2 regions of the Streptomyces sp. NPDC021224 genome follow, and region 2 is predicted to be linked to the other one. Evidence: riboswitches for the same ligand, from Rfam matches in the RefSeq annotation. Region 2 holds a riboswitch; the other holds the start of a gene.
The links. A riboswitch is a leader RNA that binds a small molecule or an ion and turns the genes downstream of it on or off. The one in region 2 is predicted to bind ZMP and ZTP.
Positions count from the first base shown of each region.

Region 1 (7,643 bases), on a different contig from region 2:
GGCGGCGGTCCGGCGGACCGGCGGTCCCGCCGGGTGGGCGGCGCGGGATCCGGGACGCCGGTACGGCGGCGGGAGTCCGCCGGGAGGTCCTTTCGGGAAGGCGGTCAGCCCGCCTCGATACGGCGGACGGCGGTGTCGAGGGCCGCGTCCTGCGAGGTGTAGACCTCGCACACCGGGTTGCCGGTCGGCGTCCTGGTGTGGTCGATCTCCCACAGGCTCAGCTCGGTGCCGTCCAGCAGCAGGAAGGCGTGCTCGTAGAGCGACCAGGACACCTGCCGGCCGGCCACCAGGGTGCTCCGGCGGGTGACGATGCTGATGTCGTGCGCGATGGCCGCGCGCAGCCGGGCCCGCAGCTCGTCGCCGGGCGCGCTCGGGTTCGCGGCGCGGCGCAGCAGCCGCCGGGCGTGCTCCGCCGAGTCGCCCTCGGTGTACGTGCGCCGCAGCGTCTGCTCCGGTCCCGTGGCGGCGAGCAGGGCGTCCACGTCGTCGGTGTCGCCCGTGGCCGGAACACCGGTGCGGGTGCCGTCCGCCGGGCCGGTGTCCCGCGGTGCTCCGCCGAGGGCGGCGTAGGGCACCTCGGGCGGGCCGCTCGGACCGCCGAAGGCCAGGTCGACCTCCCACTCGGCGAGCGCCAGGTCCTCGGGCTGTGTGAAGAGCGTGCGGTGCGGCAGCCCGTCGGGCCGGGTGTCGTGCTCCAGCTCCCACACCAGCCGCACGTCGCCGTCCGGCATGAGGAAGCTGTGCCGGAAGGTCCGCCGGTTCATCCGGCGCGGCGGGCCCTTGGCGTGGCGGCAGGACTGCAGGCCGCAGTGGTGCATCAACGCGGCCCGTAACGCGTCCAGTTCGTGCGCCGCCTCGATTCCGCCGACCGCTCGGGCGAGCAGTCCTGCGAGCTGGTCCGCGGGTGTGCCGCCCGCGCGCTCGGGTTCCGCCGTGTCCGCGACCTCGCCGTCCATACGGTCCTCCCGGCCTCCGCCGTACCGCAACCCCGGCGACTCAGGGTAGTAGGACCGTCGCCGATTGCGCCCGCGAACGCCGACATTTCCGGGCGTGCGGCCGATTTTCGCGCTTCTCGCGATACGTTCCGGCCCCGCGCGCCCCGTACGCAACCCGCCGCGCTCCTGCCGCAACGGCCCCTCGCGTCAGAGGTGTCAGGGCGCACGGTCGCGGCGTCTGCGGCGGTCTGCGGCGGTCTGCGGCGGTCAGTCCGCGGGGTGGGGGGCGCCGTCCGGCTCCGGTCCGGGGAAGGGAGTGCCGCAGCGGGCGCAGCGGGGGGCCTTCATGTCCTCGCGCATCGCGCCGCATTCGTCGCAGACCCGCTCCAGCCAGCAGACCGGGTCACCGCGCTCGGTGCGCTCGTGCTGTCCGTGCTCGCCGTCCGCCGTCATGGCTGCCGCGTCCCTTCTTCCGTCGCCGGTCCGCCGGTGCCTTCCGTGGCCCTGGGCCCGTCGCCGTCCGCCGGGTTCCCGTCCTCGCGGACGCCCCAGCGGCTCCGCGCCCGCCGCAGCGAGCGGGCCTCGGCGTAGCCGAGCCGGGCCGCGGCCTGCTGCGCCGACCAGTTTCCGGTACGCCGCAGGCCCAGGGAGAACTCCTGTCGCACGGCGTCCAGTTCCGCCCGCCAGGTGGTGCCGGACTCGGCCAGCCGGCGTTGCAGGGTGCGCGGGCTGACCGCGAGCTGCCGGGCGGCGGTGGCCAGCGACGGGCGGTCGTCGGCGAACTGCGTGAGGATCGCCCGCCGCAGGTCGGGCAGCGGTCCCGTGGGCCGGGGCGGCGGGACGGCCGCAGCGGTGCGCCGGATGATGGCCGCGAGCGCCGGGTCCGCGCCGGGCAGCGGGGTGTCCAGGGCCCGGCGGGTCAGGGTGATGCTGTCGGCGCCGGTGCCGAAGTGGAGGCTCCCGCCGCCGAACAGCTCCGTGTGGCCGCCGGTCCTGCGCGGCGCCCGGTGGGCGAAGGAGACACGCGCGGGGGTGACCGCGCCGCCGGTGCTGTGCCGGATCACCTGGGTGAAGGCCCCGAGGACGAACTCCGCCACCGGTCCGCGCAGTTCGCTGTCCGGCAGCAGCGCGCCGTAGGTGATGGTCACCTCCTCGTCCGACTCCTCGGTGTCCAGCGCGGAGCCGTCGCTCAGCAGGTGCAGGTAGGTGCCCGTGACCGCCAGCCCCTCGCCCAGCGTGGGCGCGGTGCTGAAGAGGTAGTCGAAGAGGTCGAACTGGCCGTGCCGGTAGGCCGCGGCGGTCAGCAGGCCCGCGTCCTGCCGTCCGGTACGGCCGAGCACCTCGGTCCACAGCCGGTACAGGTGCATCGACGGCACGCGCGCGGTCACCGGGCCGTCGAGCACGCCGGGCGGCAGCCCCGCCGCGCGCAGCAGCGAACGGGCCTGCGTGTCACCGGTCGCGGCGGCGCGGGCAATCAGCCGGGGAAGGGCGACGCTCTCGGTCGGCCCGGCGTTCTGCGCGGCCACGGCGGGCGGCGGGGACGTCAGGGGCGGCGGCATTCCGGGCACCTCGCGAGTCTGCGGCGTGGGGGTGTGCGGACGTCGGGCGGGCCGGAGGGGAGCGGTACGCGCGGCGCCGCCGGACTTCCGGAAGCCTAACCTCCTGCTGGCGCGTCGCGTTCGACTCCTGGCGCGTTCTGTCCTCCCCGGCCGCGGGAGCCGTGACGATGATCAGACGAACTGGTGTCTCCGGGCACCGGGTACGCCCGCGCCAGGGAGGGGGCGGGCGTGCCGGGGGGAGGGCCGCCGGCGCGGACGGGCCACCGTCCGCGCCGGTGAACCGTACCGCCGGTCTCAGCCGACGCCGTCGCCGCCCGCGCGTTCGCGCGGCCAGTGGCGGCGGCCGAGGCTGACGATCCGCATCCGCAAGGCGGCCGTCTCGGCGATCGAGGCCCGGACCGCCGTGTCGTCCGGCGGCGCCTCCATGACGGCCGCCGCGGTCAGCACCATGTGGTCCACGTACAGCCCGGCCAGCACCCGCAGTTCGGCGGGCCGCCAGCCCGCGGAGTCCGGCTGGGCGGCGAGCCCGTCGGCCACCTCGCCGGTGAAGCGCTCCAGTTCGGCGGCGATGGCCTCGCGCACCGGGCGCACCCCGCCGTAGCGCTCGCGCGCGATGAAGCGGACGTGCGCGCGGTGCTCGTCGGCGTACGCGACGGTGAGCGCCACCGCGCGGTCGATGAGGTCCGCCGGGTCGCCGGGGTCCGCCCCGTCCCCGGTCGCCGCGTGGTCCGTACCGTCCGCCATGACCTCCCGGACGACCGCGTGCAGGCTGCCCAGCGCCTCGCCGACCAGCGCCACGCCCAGCGCGGCCATGCCCGGGAAGTGCCGGTAGAAGGCGGCGGGTGCGACGCCGACCTCCCGGGTGACCTCGCGCAGGCCGAGGCTGCTGAGGCTCTGCCGGTCCAGCAGTCGCAGCCCCGCGTCCAGCAGCGCCTGCCGGGTCTGCTCCTTCTGGGCCTGCCGGACCCCTGGTGTGTGACTCATGTCATTCAGTAAACAACCGTTCTCCGACTCCCGCTACTACTAGACTCGTCAGTCAGTGAACAACTGTTTTCCGAATCTCCGACCGACTGGAGGTGCCGCCGGTATGGCCCTTGTCGTCTTCCTGCTCGGCATCGGCGTCATCATGGGCGCCGCCGCTCATATGCCGCTCACCGTCTTCGGCGTCGCGTCCGCGGCCGTCGCCGCGTGGCTGCTCGCCTTCGCCGTACGCGAGGCCGTCGCGCGCCGCCGCGGCTGACACCCGCCCCGGCGCCGTCCCCGCGCCGCCCGCCCCCACCCGACCACCGCCCACGGAAACGGAAGAGGACACCGTGAACTCCGCAGCCCATCCGGTCCCGGCCGGCGCTCCGGCCGCGACCACCCGCGACGCCGACGGCATGGCCGTCGCGTCCTTCCTGCTCGGCCTGCCCGGCCTGCTCGTGCTGAACCTCGTGCTCGGCCCCGCCGCGATCGTGCTGGCCCTCGTCGCGCTCCGCCGCGGCACCCGCCGCCGCGGCCGCGCCCTGCTCGGCCTCGCCCTCGGCGTGGCCGGCGTCGCCGTCCAGGTCGCGCTGACGATCGCCGGCCACGGGGTGCTCTGGTCGTTCGAGTGAGCCCCGCCCGCCGGGCGGCAAGGACAGGAAAAGGGTGAGGGCCCGGCCGGACGGCCGGGCCCTCACCCTTCCTCGCGGGGCGCGCACCGGCGCGCCCGTCACGTCAGCTCAGGTCGATGCCGGGGTAGAGCGGGAAGCCGGACAGCAGGTCCGCCGCGCGCTTGGCGACCTCGTCGGCAACCGCGGCGTCCAGCACGTGGTGCGCCTTCGACAGCCCGCCCTTGGGCGCGGCCGCGGCCGTCGTCCCGGACAGCACGGTGTGGATCAGCCCGGCGATCTCGTCCATCTCCGGCGCGCCGAGCCCGCGGGTGGTGAGCGCCGGGGTGCCGATGCGGATGCCGGAGGTGTACCAGGCGCCGTTCGGGTCCTGCGGGACGGAGTTGCGGTTGGTGACGATGCCCGCGTCCAGCAGCGCCGCCTCCGCCTGCCGGCCCGTCAGCCCGTAGCCCGACACGTCGATGAGCACCAGGTGGTTGTCGGTGCCGCCGGTCACGAGCTTCGCACCGCGGTTCAGCAGGCCCTCGGCGAGCGACCGCGCGTTGTCGACGATCCGGTGCGCATAGGCCCCGAACTCGGGCCGGGAGGCCTCCGCGAGCGCCACCGCCTTCGCCGCCATGACGTGCGGCAGCGGCCCGCCCAGCACCATCGGGCAGCCCCGGTCGACGTGCTCGGCGAGCGAGTCGTCGCACAGCACCATGCCGCCGCGCGGGCCGCGCAGCGACTTGTGAGTCGTGGTGGTCACGATGTTCGCGTGCGGCACCGGGTCGAAGTCGCCGGTCAGCACCTTGCCCGCGACCAGGCCCGCGAAGTGCGCCATGTCGACCATGAGCGTCGCGCCGACCTCGTCGGCGATCTCCCGCATGATGCGGAAGTTGACCAGCCGCGGATAGGCGGAGTAGCCCGCGACGATGATGAGCGGGCGGAACTCGCGCGCGGTCTCGCGCAGCGCGTCGTAGTCCAGCAGGCCGGTCTGCGGGTCCGTGCCGTAACTGCGCTGGTCGAACATCTTGCCGGAGATGTTCGGCCGGAAGCCGTGGGTGAGGTGGCCGCCGGCGTCCAGCGACATGCCGAGCATCCGCTGGTTGCCGAACTCGGCGCGCAACTGCGCCCAGTCCTGCTCCGACAGGTCGTTGACCTGCCGCACCCCGGCCCTGGCCAGGCCCGGGGTCTCGACCTTCTGGGAGAGCACCGCCCAGAAGGCCACCAGGTTCGCGTCGATCCCGGAGTGCGGCTGTACATACGCGTGCGAGGCGCCGAAGACGCTGCGGGCGTGCTCGGCGGCGAGCGCCTCGACGGTGTCGACGTTGCGGCAGCCCGCGTAGAAACGGCGGCCGATGGTGCCCTCGGCGTACTTGTCGCTGAACCAGTTGCCCATCGCCAGCAGCACGGCGGGCGACGCGTAGTTCTCGCTGGCGATCAGCTTGAGCATCTCGCGCTGGTCGGTCAGCTCACCGGCGATGGCGTCCGCGACACGCGGCTCGACACCCCGGATCACGTCCAGGGCACTGCGGAAGGCGATCGACTCGGTGCTGTACGGCTGTTCGGGCGCGGCCACGGCGGTCCTCCGGTTGGTCAACGGGACGGCCCAGGCGCACGGCACTTCGATCTTCCGGATCTTTCCGGTCGAGCCGCTCCCCGATGGTTGACCCCATCCCAGCGCGCCAGTCACGGCTCCGCCCCGAGCCTACCAACCCCGCCCGGCGGGCACACCGGGGGAGCGCGCCGCCCGCGCCGTCCGGGGCGGGCGGCACCGCAGCTCAGGGCGGAGGGCGGGCGGTGTTTGATGGGGGCAGGCGACGGCGGAAGGAGCCGCATGGCAGGCAGCAACGGGCCCGCACCGGTGCAGACCCGGGTCGGGGCGGACGGCACGGCGGTGATCGAGCTGGACCGCCCGGCCGCCCTCAACGCGCTCGACCTCACGATGGTGCGGCTCATGACGGACGCGCTGGTGCGGTGGCGGGACGACCCGGCCGTCCGCTCCGTCCTGGTCGTCAGTACCTCGCCCAGGGCGTTCTGCGCGGGCGGCGACATCGTGGCGGTGCGGGCTGCGGGCGCGTCGGGCGACGAGGACGCCGTGCGGGGCTACTTCACCGCCGAGTACGGCCTCAACGCGCTGATCGCGCGCTACCCGAAGCCGTACACCGCGCTCGTCGACGGCTACGCGATGGGCGGCGGGCTCGGCATCTCGGTGCACGGGTCCGCCCGGGTGGTCACCGAGCGCGCGTCGCTGGCGATGCCGGAGACGGCCATCGGCTTCTTCCCCGACATCGGCGCGAGCCACTTCCTGCCGCGGCTGCCGGGCGCCTACGGCTGGTACCTGGGCCTGACCGGCGCGCGGATCGGCGGACCGGACGCGGTGGCCTGCGGGCTCGCGACGCACCATGTGCCCGCAGCCGAGCTGCCCGCCCTGCGGGCCGCGCTGACCGCGGACGGCACGCCCCCGGACGCGGTCCTGCGCAGCTTCGCACGTCCCGTCCCGGAGCGCCCCGCGCACGCCGCCGCCGTGGCCCGCTGCTTCGCCGAGCCGGACCCGGCGCGCGTGCGGGCCCGGCTGGTGGCCGAGACCGAGGACGCGCGGTGGGCGGCGGACACGCTCGCGCTGCTCGACGCCGCCTCGCCCGCGAGCCTCGCGGCCACCGCGGGCCTGCTGCGGGCGGGTGCGGGATCGACGCTGGAGGAGTGCCTGGCCCGTGAACTGGAACTGGCGTGCCGTACGGCGGGCAGCGCCGACTTCCAGGAGGGGGTGCGTGCGGCCCTGGTGGACAAGGACCGGAGGCCGGTCTGGTCGACCCCTGCGCAGTCCACATTGTAAGATGGCGGTGTCACTATACGGACAGCGGGCGTAGTGTCGCTGTCGAACCCGCCGCGCCGCGGCGGGACATGGCCACGGGAGAGCCGAGCATGCCTCGCGAATGGGACGCCAAGACCTACGACTCGCTGCCCCTGCCCCACCTGGGCTGGGGCCGCCGCACGCTGGGGCGGCTGGAGCTGCGGGGCGACGAGCGGGTGCTCGACGCGGGCTGCGGCACCGGCCGCGACACCGAGGGTCTGCTCGACCGGCTGCCGCAGGGGCAGGTGGTCGCCGTGGACGGATCCGTCCGCATGCTGGACCAGTTGCGTGAGCGGCTGTCCGGCCGGCTGGACCGGGTCGAGGTCGTGCACGCCGACCTGACGAAGCCGCTGCCCTTCGACGGCGAGGTGGACGCCGTCTTCAGCGTCGCCGCCTTCCACTGGATCGAGGACCACGCCGCCCTCTTCTCCTCGCTGGCCGGGCGGATGCGGCCGGGCGCCCGGCTGGTCACCGAGTGCGGCGGCCAGGGCAACATCGCGGCGGTCAACGCCGCGGTCGCCGAGGTGACCGGCGAGGCGCGCGACGTCTGGGAGTTCGCCGGCGTCGAGGACACCCGGCAGCGGCTGGCCGAAGCGGGCTTCACCGACATCGAGGTGCTGCTGCGGCCCGACCCGGCCCGCTTCGAGCCGGGTGAGCAGCTGGAGGCCTTCCTCGCCACCGTCGTGCTGGGCCCCTATCTGGACGCGATGGCCGAGGACGACCG
Region 1 is NZ_JBIRPW010000004.1:184,487-192,129, reverse strand. Features, by position in the region: gene ACH4PY_RS12565 (DUF6227 family protein) at 105-956, opposite strand; gene ACH4PY_RS12560 (hypothetical protein) at 1,203-1,388, opposite strand; gene ACH4PY_RS12555 (AraC family transcriptional regulator ligand-binding domain-containing protein) at 1,385-2,494, opposite strand; gene ACH4PY_RS12550 (TetR family transcriptional regulator) at 2,789-3,478, opposite strand; gene ACH4PY_RS12545 (hypothetical protein) at 3,582-3,734, shown strand; gene ACH4PY_RS12540 (DUF4190 domain-containing protein) at 3,808-4,089, shown strand; gene ACH4PY_RS12535 (glycine hydroxymethyltransferase) at 4,193-5,644, opposite strand; ZMP/ZTP riboswitch at 5,666-5,768, opposite strand; gene ACH4PY_RS12530 (enoyl-CoA hydratase/isomerase family protein) at 5,903-6,901, shown strand; gene ACH4PY_RS12525 (class I SAM-dependent methyltransferase) at 6,991-7,643, shown strand, end outside.
Region 1: linked by a shared signal. The riboswitch ahead of ACH4PY_RS12535 (glycine hydroxymethyltransferase) and the one ahead of ACH4PY_RS11080 (phosphoribosylaminoimidazolecarboxamide formyltransferase) in region 2 are both predicted to bind ZMP and ZTP.

Region 2 (7,643 bases):
GACCAGCGCGCCGGCGAGCGCGGCGCGGCGGGTCCCGGCCGTGCGCAGCGAGGGGAGCAGCAGGGCGACCAGTACGGCGGGGAAGGCCGCGTCCAGGCCGAGGGCGTCGGTGTCGTGCAGGGCGTGGCCGCCGTAGACGCCCAGCAGCACACCGGCGTTCCAGCTCGCGAACAGGCCGGTGCCGCACAGCCAGTAGGCCGTGCGCCGGTGCGGCGGCTCGCGCTGGGCCAGTGTGAAGGCCACGGTCTCGTCGACCATCAGATGGCTCCCGGCGATGCGGCGCGGCCAGCCCGAGCCGAGGGCGTCGCCCACGGCGAAGCCGAAGGGGAGGTGGCGGGCGTTGACCAGGAGCCCGGCGGCCACCGCGGCGACCGGGTTGCCGCCCGCCGCCACCAGACCGACGAAGAGGAATTGCGCCGCGCCTGCGAAGACGACCACGGACAGCAGCACCGGGAGCCAGGGCGGCAGCCCGAGGCCGACGGAGAGGGCGCCGAAGGACACGCCGACCACGGCGTCGGCGGCGCAGACCAGGGCGATGTCCCGGGCCAGGCCCGGGGCGTGAGGAAGGAGGGGGCGGGGAAAGGGCAGCCGTCTTGTTCGCTGTATCGAACGCATCGCCGTCTATACTGAACATCTGACGAAGCGTTCGTCAAGGAGAACGCATCGACCGATAGAGCGAACGAAGGGAGCGGACGTGCCGCAGGACGGGGCCCCGCGCGGAGGGCCGCCGCTGGACGTGATCGGGGCCGGGCTGCAGCGGGAACGGCGGCGGGCCGGGCTGTCGCTCGCCGAGGTCGCCCGGCGGGCGGGCATCGCCAAGTCCACGCTGTCCCAGCTGGAGTCGGGCACGGGCAACCCCAGCGTGGAGACGCTGTGGGCGCTCAGTGTCACCCTCGACGTGCCCTTCGCCCAGCTCGTGGATCCGCCACGGCCCCAGGTGCAGGTCATCAGGGCCGGTGAGGGGCCGGCCTTCGCCGCCGAGCGGGCCGAGTACGTCGCCGTGCTGCTCGCCTCCTCACCGCCCGGCATCCGGCGCGACATCTACCTGGTGACCGCCCAGCCCGGCAGCGCGCGGGAGTCCGACCCGCACATGCCGGGGGTCGTGGAGCACGTGGTGCTCAGCACCGGGCGGGCGCTCGTCGGGGTCGCGGAGGAGCCGGTGGAGATCGGGCCGGGCGACTACATCGCCTACCCGGGGGACCTCGCCCATGTCTTCCGGGCCCTGGAGCCGGGCACCTCGGCGGTGCTCGTCCAGGAGCACCGCTGACCCGACGAACGCAGACGGAAGGAGCCGCCGTGCCCGGACAGGCCGAGGGGCAGGACCAGGAGCAGGAGCAGGAGCAGCCCGCCGTCCGCACCGAGCGGAACGGGCCGGTGACCACGGTCGTGCTGTCGCGCCGTGCGGTGCGCAACGCGGTCGACGGCCCCACCGCACGCGCGCTGGCCGACGCCTTCCGGGCGTTCGACGCCGACGAGGAGGCCTGCGTCGCCGTGCTCTGGGGCGAGGGCGGCACGTTCTGCTCCGGCGCCGACCTGACGGCGATCGGCACCGAACGCGGCAACCGCGTCACCGACCCGTCCGGTGCGCGGGGCCCCGACGCCGACGGGCCGATGGGCCCGACCCGGATGCGGCTCGGCAAGCCGGTGATCGCGGCCGTCGCGGGCCACGCGGTCGCGGGCGGGCTGGAGCTGGCGCTGTGGTGCGACCTGCGGGTCGTCGAGGAGTCGGCCGTCCTCGGCGTCTTCTGCCGCCGCTGGGGCGTCCCGCTGATCGACGGCGGCACGGTACGGCTGCCCCGGATCGTCGGCGCGGGCCGGGCCATGGACCTGGTGCTCACCGGCCGCCCGGTGGAATCGGCGGAGGCGCTGGCCATCGGCCTGGCCGACCGCGTCGTGCCCGACGGCACCGCGCGCGCGGCGGCCGAGCGGCTGGCCGCCGAGATCGCCGCCTTCCCGCAGGTGTGCCTGCGCCAGGACCGGCTGGCCCTGCTGGAGCAGGAGGGCCTGCCGCAGGACGAGGCGCTGGCCGTCGAGCTGGCGCACGGGTGGGTCTCACTGGCGCAGGCGGCGCGGGGTGTGGCCCGCTTCACCGCGGGGGAGGGGCGGCACGGCGCCTTCGGCGGATGACGCGGGTGGCGCCCCTCCCGGCCGCTCCCCGGGGCGGGCGTCAGTGCCGGAAGAGCCGCAGGCGGGTGTGGACGAGGGTGATGCCGTGCTCCCGGCAGGCGTCGGCGACGTCGCCCGAGCGGATCGAGCCGCCGGGCTCGGCGATCCAGCGCACCCCGTGCCGGGCGGCGTGGTCGACGTTGTCCCGGAAGGGCAGCGCGCCGTCCGAGGCGAAGGCGACCGACGTCAGGCCCGCCGCCCAGGCCCGCCGCTCACCCGCGCCCAGGTCGTCCGCCGGCACGGCCAGCGCCCGGCCGAAACGGGTGCGCTCGTCCGCGGTCATGTCGCCCTCGGCGAAGCGCACCTGCCAGTTGACGCGCTCCTGGCGGCGTACCGAGGGCAGGAAATGCAGCGCGGGCACCGCCGGGTGGCGGCGCAGCCACCACAGGTCCGCCTTCGCGCCCGCCAGCCGCGTGCAGTCCACCCGGGACTGCTGCCCCGCCCCGATGCCCAGCGTGACCCCGTCCCGCACGTAGCAGACCGAGTTGGACTGGGTGTGGCGCACCACGGCCAGCCCCAGCAGCAGGTCCGCAGCGGCGGACGTGGACAGCGGCCCGCCGCACACCACGTCGTCCAGCAGCCCGGCGTGCAGCGGCACGTCGTCCCGTGCCTGCGTCAGCCGCAGCCCGTGCAGCTCGCGCTCCTCCTGCGGCGGCGCGACGAAATCCGGGTCCGCCTCGATCACCAGGAAGCGGCCCTTCTTCTTGCGGCGCAGCGCGGCCACCGTGCCCGGTTCGAAGCCCGGCGCGATGATGCCGTCGCTCACCACATGGCCCAGCAGATCGGCCAGTTCGGCGTCGACCGGATGCGACACCGCGGCGAGGTCGCCGTAGGAGGACTTCGGATCGGCGTCCCGCGCCCGGACGTAGGCGCTGGTCAGCGCGCCCGCGCCCGGGTCGGTGCGGTAGAGCGCGGCGGCGCCTGCCTCCAGCGGTCCGGCGAGTGCCGCCCCGGCCGGCGAGACATGCTTGAAGGAGGCCGCGGCCGGCTGGCCCAGCGCGCCCGCGGCCTCCCTGACCAGCTGCCAGCCGCTCAGCGCGTCCAGCAGGTTGATGTACGACGGCTCGCCGTTCAGCACTCTCAGCGGCCATGCCCCCGCCCGCACGGGCACGGCGCTCGCCGCCGTCTGCTGGGGGTTCGTCCCGTAGCGCAACCGCATGTCCAGGCCTCCTCGCTCGGAGCCCGGCGGGGTGCCCCGCGGCCGGACCCGAAGCGTACGGGCTCACGGTGCGCGGGAGACGGCCGGGCTGCGTCGGCGGAAGGCGCCCAGGCGGTCGACGCTCACGCGAACGGACGGCCGCTCCCCGGTGGTTGGCCCACCCTCGCCAGTCGCGGCCACGGCCGACTCTAGCGGAGCCCCGCGCCGCCCGGCAGGGGAGCGGACCTGTCAGACGCGGCCGCCCCGCTCAGCGGTCCCCGAGCCCTGCCGCGAAGGCCAGCACCAGTGCGGCGACGCGCTCCGGGGCCTCCAGGATCGAGGTGTGCCCGACGCCCGGCAGCGGATCGACGCGGATGCCGGGCACCGCGCGGTAGTCGCCGTACGCCGCGGGCACCCAGCGGCCGTCCAGCTCCCCGTAGACGGCCTGGGCGGGTGTGCCGAGCGCCGCCAGCCGCTCCGGCACCGGCTGCTCGGCCAGGTAGCCGTAGGAGGCGCGCATGGTCGTCAGGAAGGAGCGGAAGCTCATCTGGCGCAGTTCCTCGGCCAGTATCCGCGGCGCGTCGCTGCCTTCGGGGAAGCTGCCGCCGGAGAAGGCGCGGATCTGCTCGTCGGTCGGCGGCCACCGCACCTCCGCGCTGACGGCGCCCGCGTCCTGCGCGGTGAGGGCGTCGATCCGCGGGCCGGTGTTGACGAGAGCCAGCCCGCGCACCAGCTGCGGGTGCCGTTCGGCGAGGGCGACCGCGGTGTAGCCGCCGCTGGAGTGGCCCACGACGACGGCCGGTGCGGCCTCCAGCAGCTCCAGCACCCGCGCCGCCCGGTCCGCCTGCTCCGGGATGCCGTACCCGCCGTCCGCCGGCTGCGCGGACCGCCCGTGGCCCAGCAGGTCGATCCGGACGACGCGGTGGGTGGCGGCCAGCGGCGGCACCATCGCCTGCCACGACAGGGAGGACGCCCCCGACCCGTGGACCAGCAGCAGGGCGGGGGCGTCGCGGGGGCCGTCCTGGCAGACGTGGATGTCGCCGCCGTCCAGCGGCAGCAGCGCCTGCGCGGCGGTGACGGGGTCTTCCGTGCGAGGTGATGGCGCATCAGGAATCGTCATGCCGACCATTGTCGGGGCCGTGTCGGGCCCCCGCGGGCATCGCCCCCCAACGGGGTCGTGGCGCCGCCCTGTTCGTCCCGGGCCCGGCCCGCCGGGGGTCACGCCCGGCCCGCACCGGCCGCCACCCGCATCGCCCAGGCCAGGCAGCCCAGCGCGGCGGTGCTGACCAGGGTGCGCGCGATGTTCCAGTGGATCCAGGCGGATTCGAAGCGCGCCCGGACCGCCGCCATGTCGTGGATGTGTCCGGGCGCGCCCGCGTCCGCGAGCTTGTTGTTGAGCGGCACGCTGCACCCCATGGTGATCAGCAGCGACAGCGCGTAGAGCACCACACCGGCGACGATCCACGGCAGCGCCGGGCGCCCCGGGCCGCCGCGGTGCAGCACCGCCGCGACGATGCCGAGCACCAGCGCGCCGCCGAAGGCGAGGGTGAACCAGCCGTTGAGGATGGCGACGTTGATGCGCTGCATCGCCTCCACCAGGGTCCGGTCGCCGGACCTGCCGAGGCCGGGCATCACGGCCACGGAGAAGGCGAAGTAGAGGCCGGCCATCAGCCCGGTGGTGAGGGTCGCGGCGAGCAGCACGAGGCCGCTGAGGGTGCCGTTCACGGCTGCTCCTCGGGTGGTCGGGCGGAGGTCGGGCCGCGGTACGGGCCGGGGCGCGGGTGCGGGCGCGGCCCCCCACGGCCCGGCGGCGGGTGCGCCGCCCTGCGGGCCGGGGCCGGTGCCGGTGCTCGGACCGGGGCCGGGGGACTGCGGCGGCCCGAAGAGGGCGGGTGCGGCGGGCGTCCGCGGTGCGTACGGGGCGGGCCGGGTCGGGGGCATCTGCGGCGTCTGCGTCATGACCTCAGTCAATCCGCGCGCCTCACGGCGCGGCCATCGCCGAAAAGCTCATCCGCATACGCGTGCGTCCACGCCTAGGCTGTGCGCATGGATGCCCTGGCCAGCCTGCTGGACGGTCCCCGCGCGCACGGCGCCTTCCTGCTGCGCTCGGTCCTCTCCCCGCCCTGGTCGCTGCGGATCGCCGACCGGGCGCCGCTGACGCTCGTGCACGTGGTGCGGGGCGACGCGTGGATACGCGCCGACGACGTTCCCACGCGCCCGCTGCGTCCCGGGGACATCGCCGTCGTCCGCGGCCCCGAGCCGTACACGATCGCGGACGGCCCCGGCACCGAGCCGCGAATCGTCATCCACCCCGGGCAGGTGTCCACCACCGTCGACGGGGTCGAGCTGTGCGAGCGGATGGACCTCGGGGTGCGCACCTGGGGCGACGTCCCCGCCGACCCCGCACGGCCCGGCGAACTGCCGCCCGGCTGCGGCGTCCTGGTCACCGGCACCTACGAGATGGGCGGCGAGATCGGCGGACGGCTGCTGTCCGCGCTGCCGCGCGTGCTCGTGCTGCCCGCCGGGGCGTGGTCCAGCCCGCTGCCCGCCCTGCTCAACGACGAGGTCGTACGCGACGAGCCGGGCCAGGAGGTGGTGCTCGACCGGCTGCTGGACCTGCTGCTCATCGCGGTGCTGCGGGCCTGGTTCGCGCGTCCCGAGGCCGCCGCCCCCGCCTGGTACGCCGCGCAGGCCGACCCCGTCGTGGGGCCCGCGCTGCGGCTGCTGCACGACGACCCCGCGCACCCCTGGACGGTCGCGGACCTCGCCGCGCGCACCGGCGTCTCCCGGGCCGCGCTCGGCCGCCGCTTCACCGAACTGGTCGGCGAGCCGCCCATGGCCTACCTCACCGGCTGGCGGCTCGCCCTGGCCGCCGACCTGCTGCGCGCGCCGGACGCCACGATCGCCGCGGTGGCCCGCCGGGTCGGCTACGGCAGCCCCTTCGCGCTCAGCGCGGCCTTCAAGCGGGTACGCGGCATCAGCCCGCAGCAGCACCGGGAACGTACCGCCGTGGCCTCGTGACCCCGGCCGTACCCGGCGCACACACGTACACCGAGCCCGTACGAGCACACCGCACAGGAGCACGGACCGGCGAGCGGACACCACGGAAGGGGCGGAACAGCATGACGCAGACGGACACGGGAACGGGTGCGGGGGCGGGCAGCGGCCCCGCAGGCACCTTCACCGCGCTGACCGGCTTCACCGGCGGCGCCCTCCCCTACGCGGGCGGCCACCCCTACGCCGACTACCGCGCGGCCACCGGCGCCCACAGCGGACTCGCGGGACTCGTGGACCTCGCCGACCGCAGGCTCGGCGGCGGGGTCATGGCCGCGGGCGACGAGTTCTTCGCCGAACGCGAGAACCTGCTGCTGCGCGCCCCCGCCGCCTTCGAGCCGGAGCGCTTCGGGCACAAGGGCAAGGTCATGGACGGCTGGGAGACCCGCCGGCGGCGCGGCCCCTCCGCCCGCCTCCCGCACCCGCAGCCCGGCGACCACGACTGGGCGCTGGTCCGGCTCGGGGTGCCCGGCGTCGTCCGGGCCGTCGTCGTCGACACCGCGCACTTCCGCGGCAACCACCCGCAGGCGGTGTCGGTGGACGCCGTCGCCGCGGATCCGGCGGCCGCGCCGGAGGACCTGCTCGACCCGGCGGTGCGCTGGACGGAGCTGATCGGACACGCGCCCGTGGGCGGCCACGCCGAGAACGTCTTCGCCGTCCACCACGAGCGCCGCTTCACGCACATCCGGCTGCGCCAGCACCCGGACGGGGGCGTCGCCCGGCTGCGGGTGCTCGGCGATGTGGTGGCCGACCCGGCGTGGCTCGCGGCGCTCGGGACGTTCGACCTGGTCGCGCTGGAGAACGGCGGCACGGTGCTGGACGCCTCCGACCGCTTCTACTCGCCGCCCGAGAACACCCTGCTGCCCGGCCGCCCGCAGCGGATGGACGACGCCTGGGAGACCCGGCGGCGCCGCGACACCGGGCACGACTGGATCGGCTACCGGCTGGCGGGGCAGGGCGAGATCCGCGCCGTCGAGATCGACACCGGCTGTCTGAAGGGCAACGCCGCGGGCTGGGCGGAACTGTGGGTGAAGGACGCCCCGGACGGCGACGAAGCCCCGGACGCGGGGAGCGCGGAGAACGGCGGGAGCAGCCGCGACGGCTCCTGGACGCCGCTCCTGGACCGGGTGCGGCTGCAACCCGACACCGTCCACCGCTTCCTGACGCCGCCGACGTCCGCCACCCACGCCCGGCTCGACATCTTCCCGGACGGCGGCGTCGCCCGGCTGCGCCTGCACGGCTCGCTCACCGAGGAGGGCGCCCGGCGGCTCGCGGCCCGCCGCAC
Region 2 is NZ_JBIRPW010000003.1:595,158-602,800, forward strand. Features, by position in the region: gene ACH4PY_RS11065 (AzlC family ABC transporter permease) at 1-615, opposite strand, end outside; gene ACH4PY_RS11070 (helix-turn-helix domain-containing protein) at 695-1,267, shown strand; gene ACH4PY_RS11075 (crotonase/enoyl-CoA hydratase family protein) at 1,297-2,127, shown strand; gene ACH4PY_RS11080 (phosphoribosylaminoimidazolecarboxamide formyltransferase) at 2,168-3,325, opposite strand; ZMP/ZTP riboswitch at 3,424-3,509, opposite strand; gene ACH4PY_RS11085 (alpha/beta fold hydrolase) at 3,573-4,424, opposite strand; gene ACH4PY_RS11090 (DUF1772 domain-containing protein) at 4,523-5,263, opposite strand; gene ACH4PY_RS11095 (AraC family transcriptional regulator) at 5,351-6,325, shown strand; gene alc (allantoicase) at 6,427-7,643, shown strand, end outside.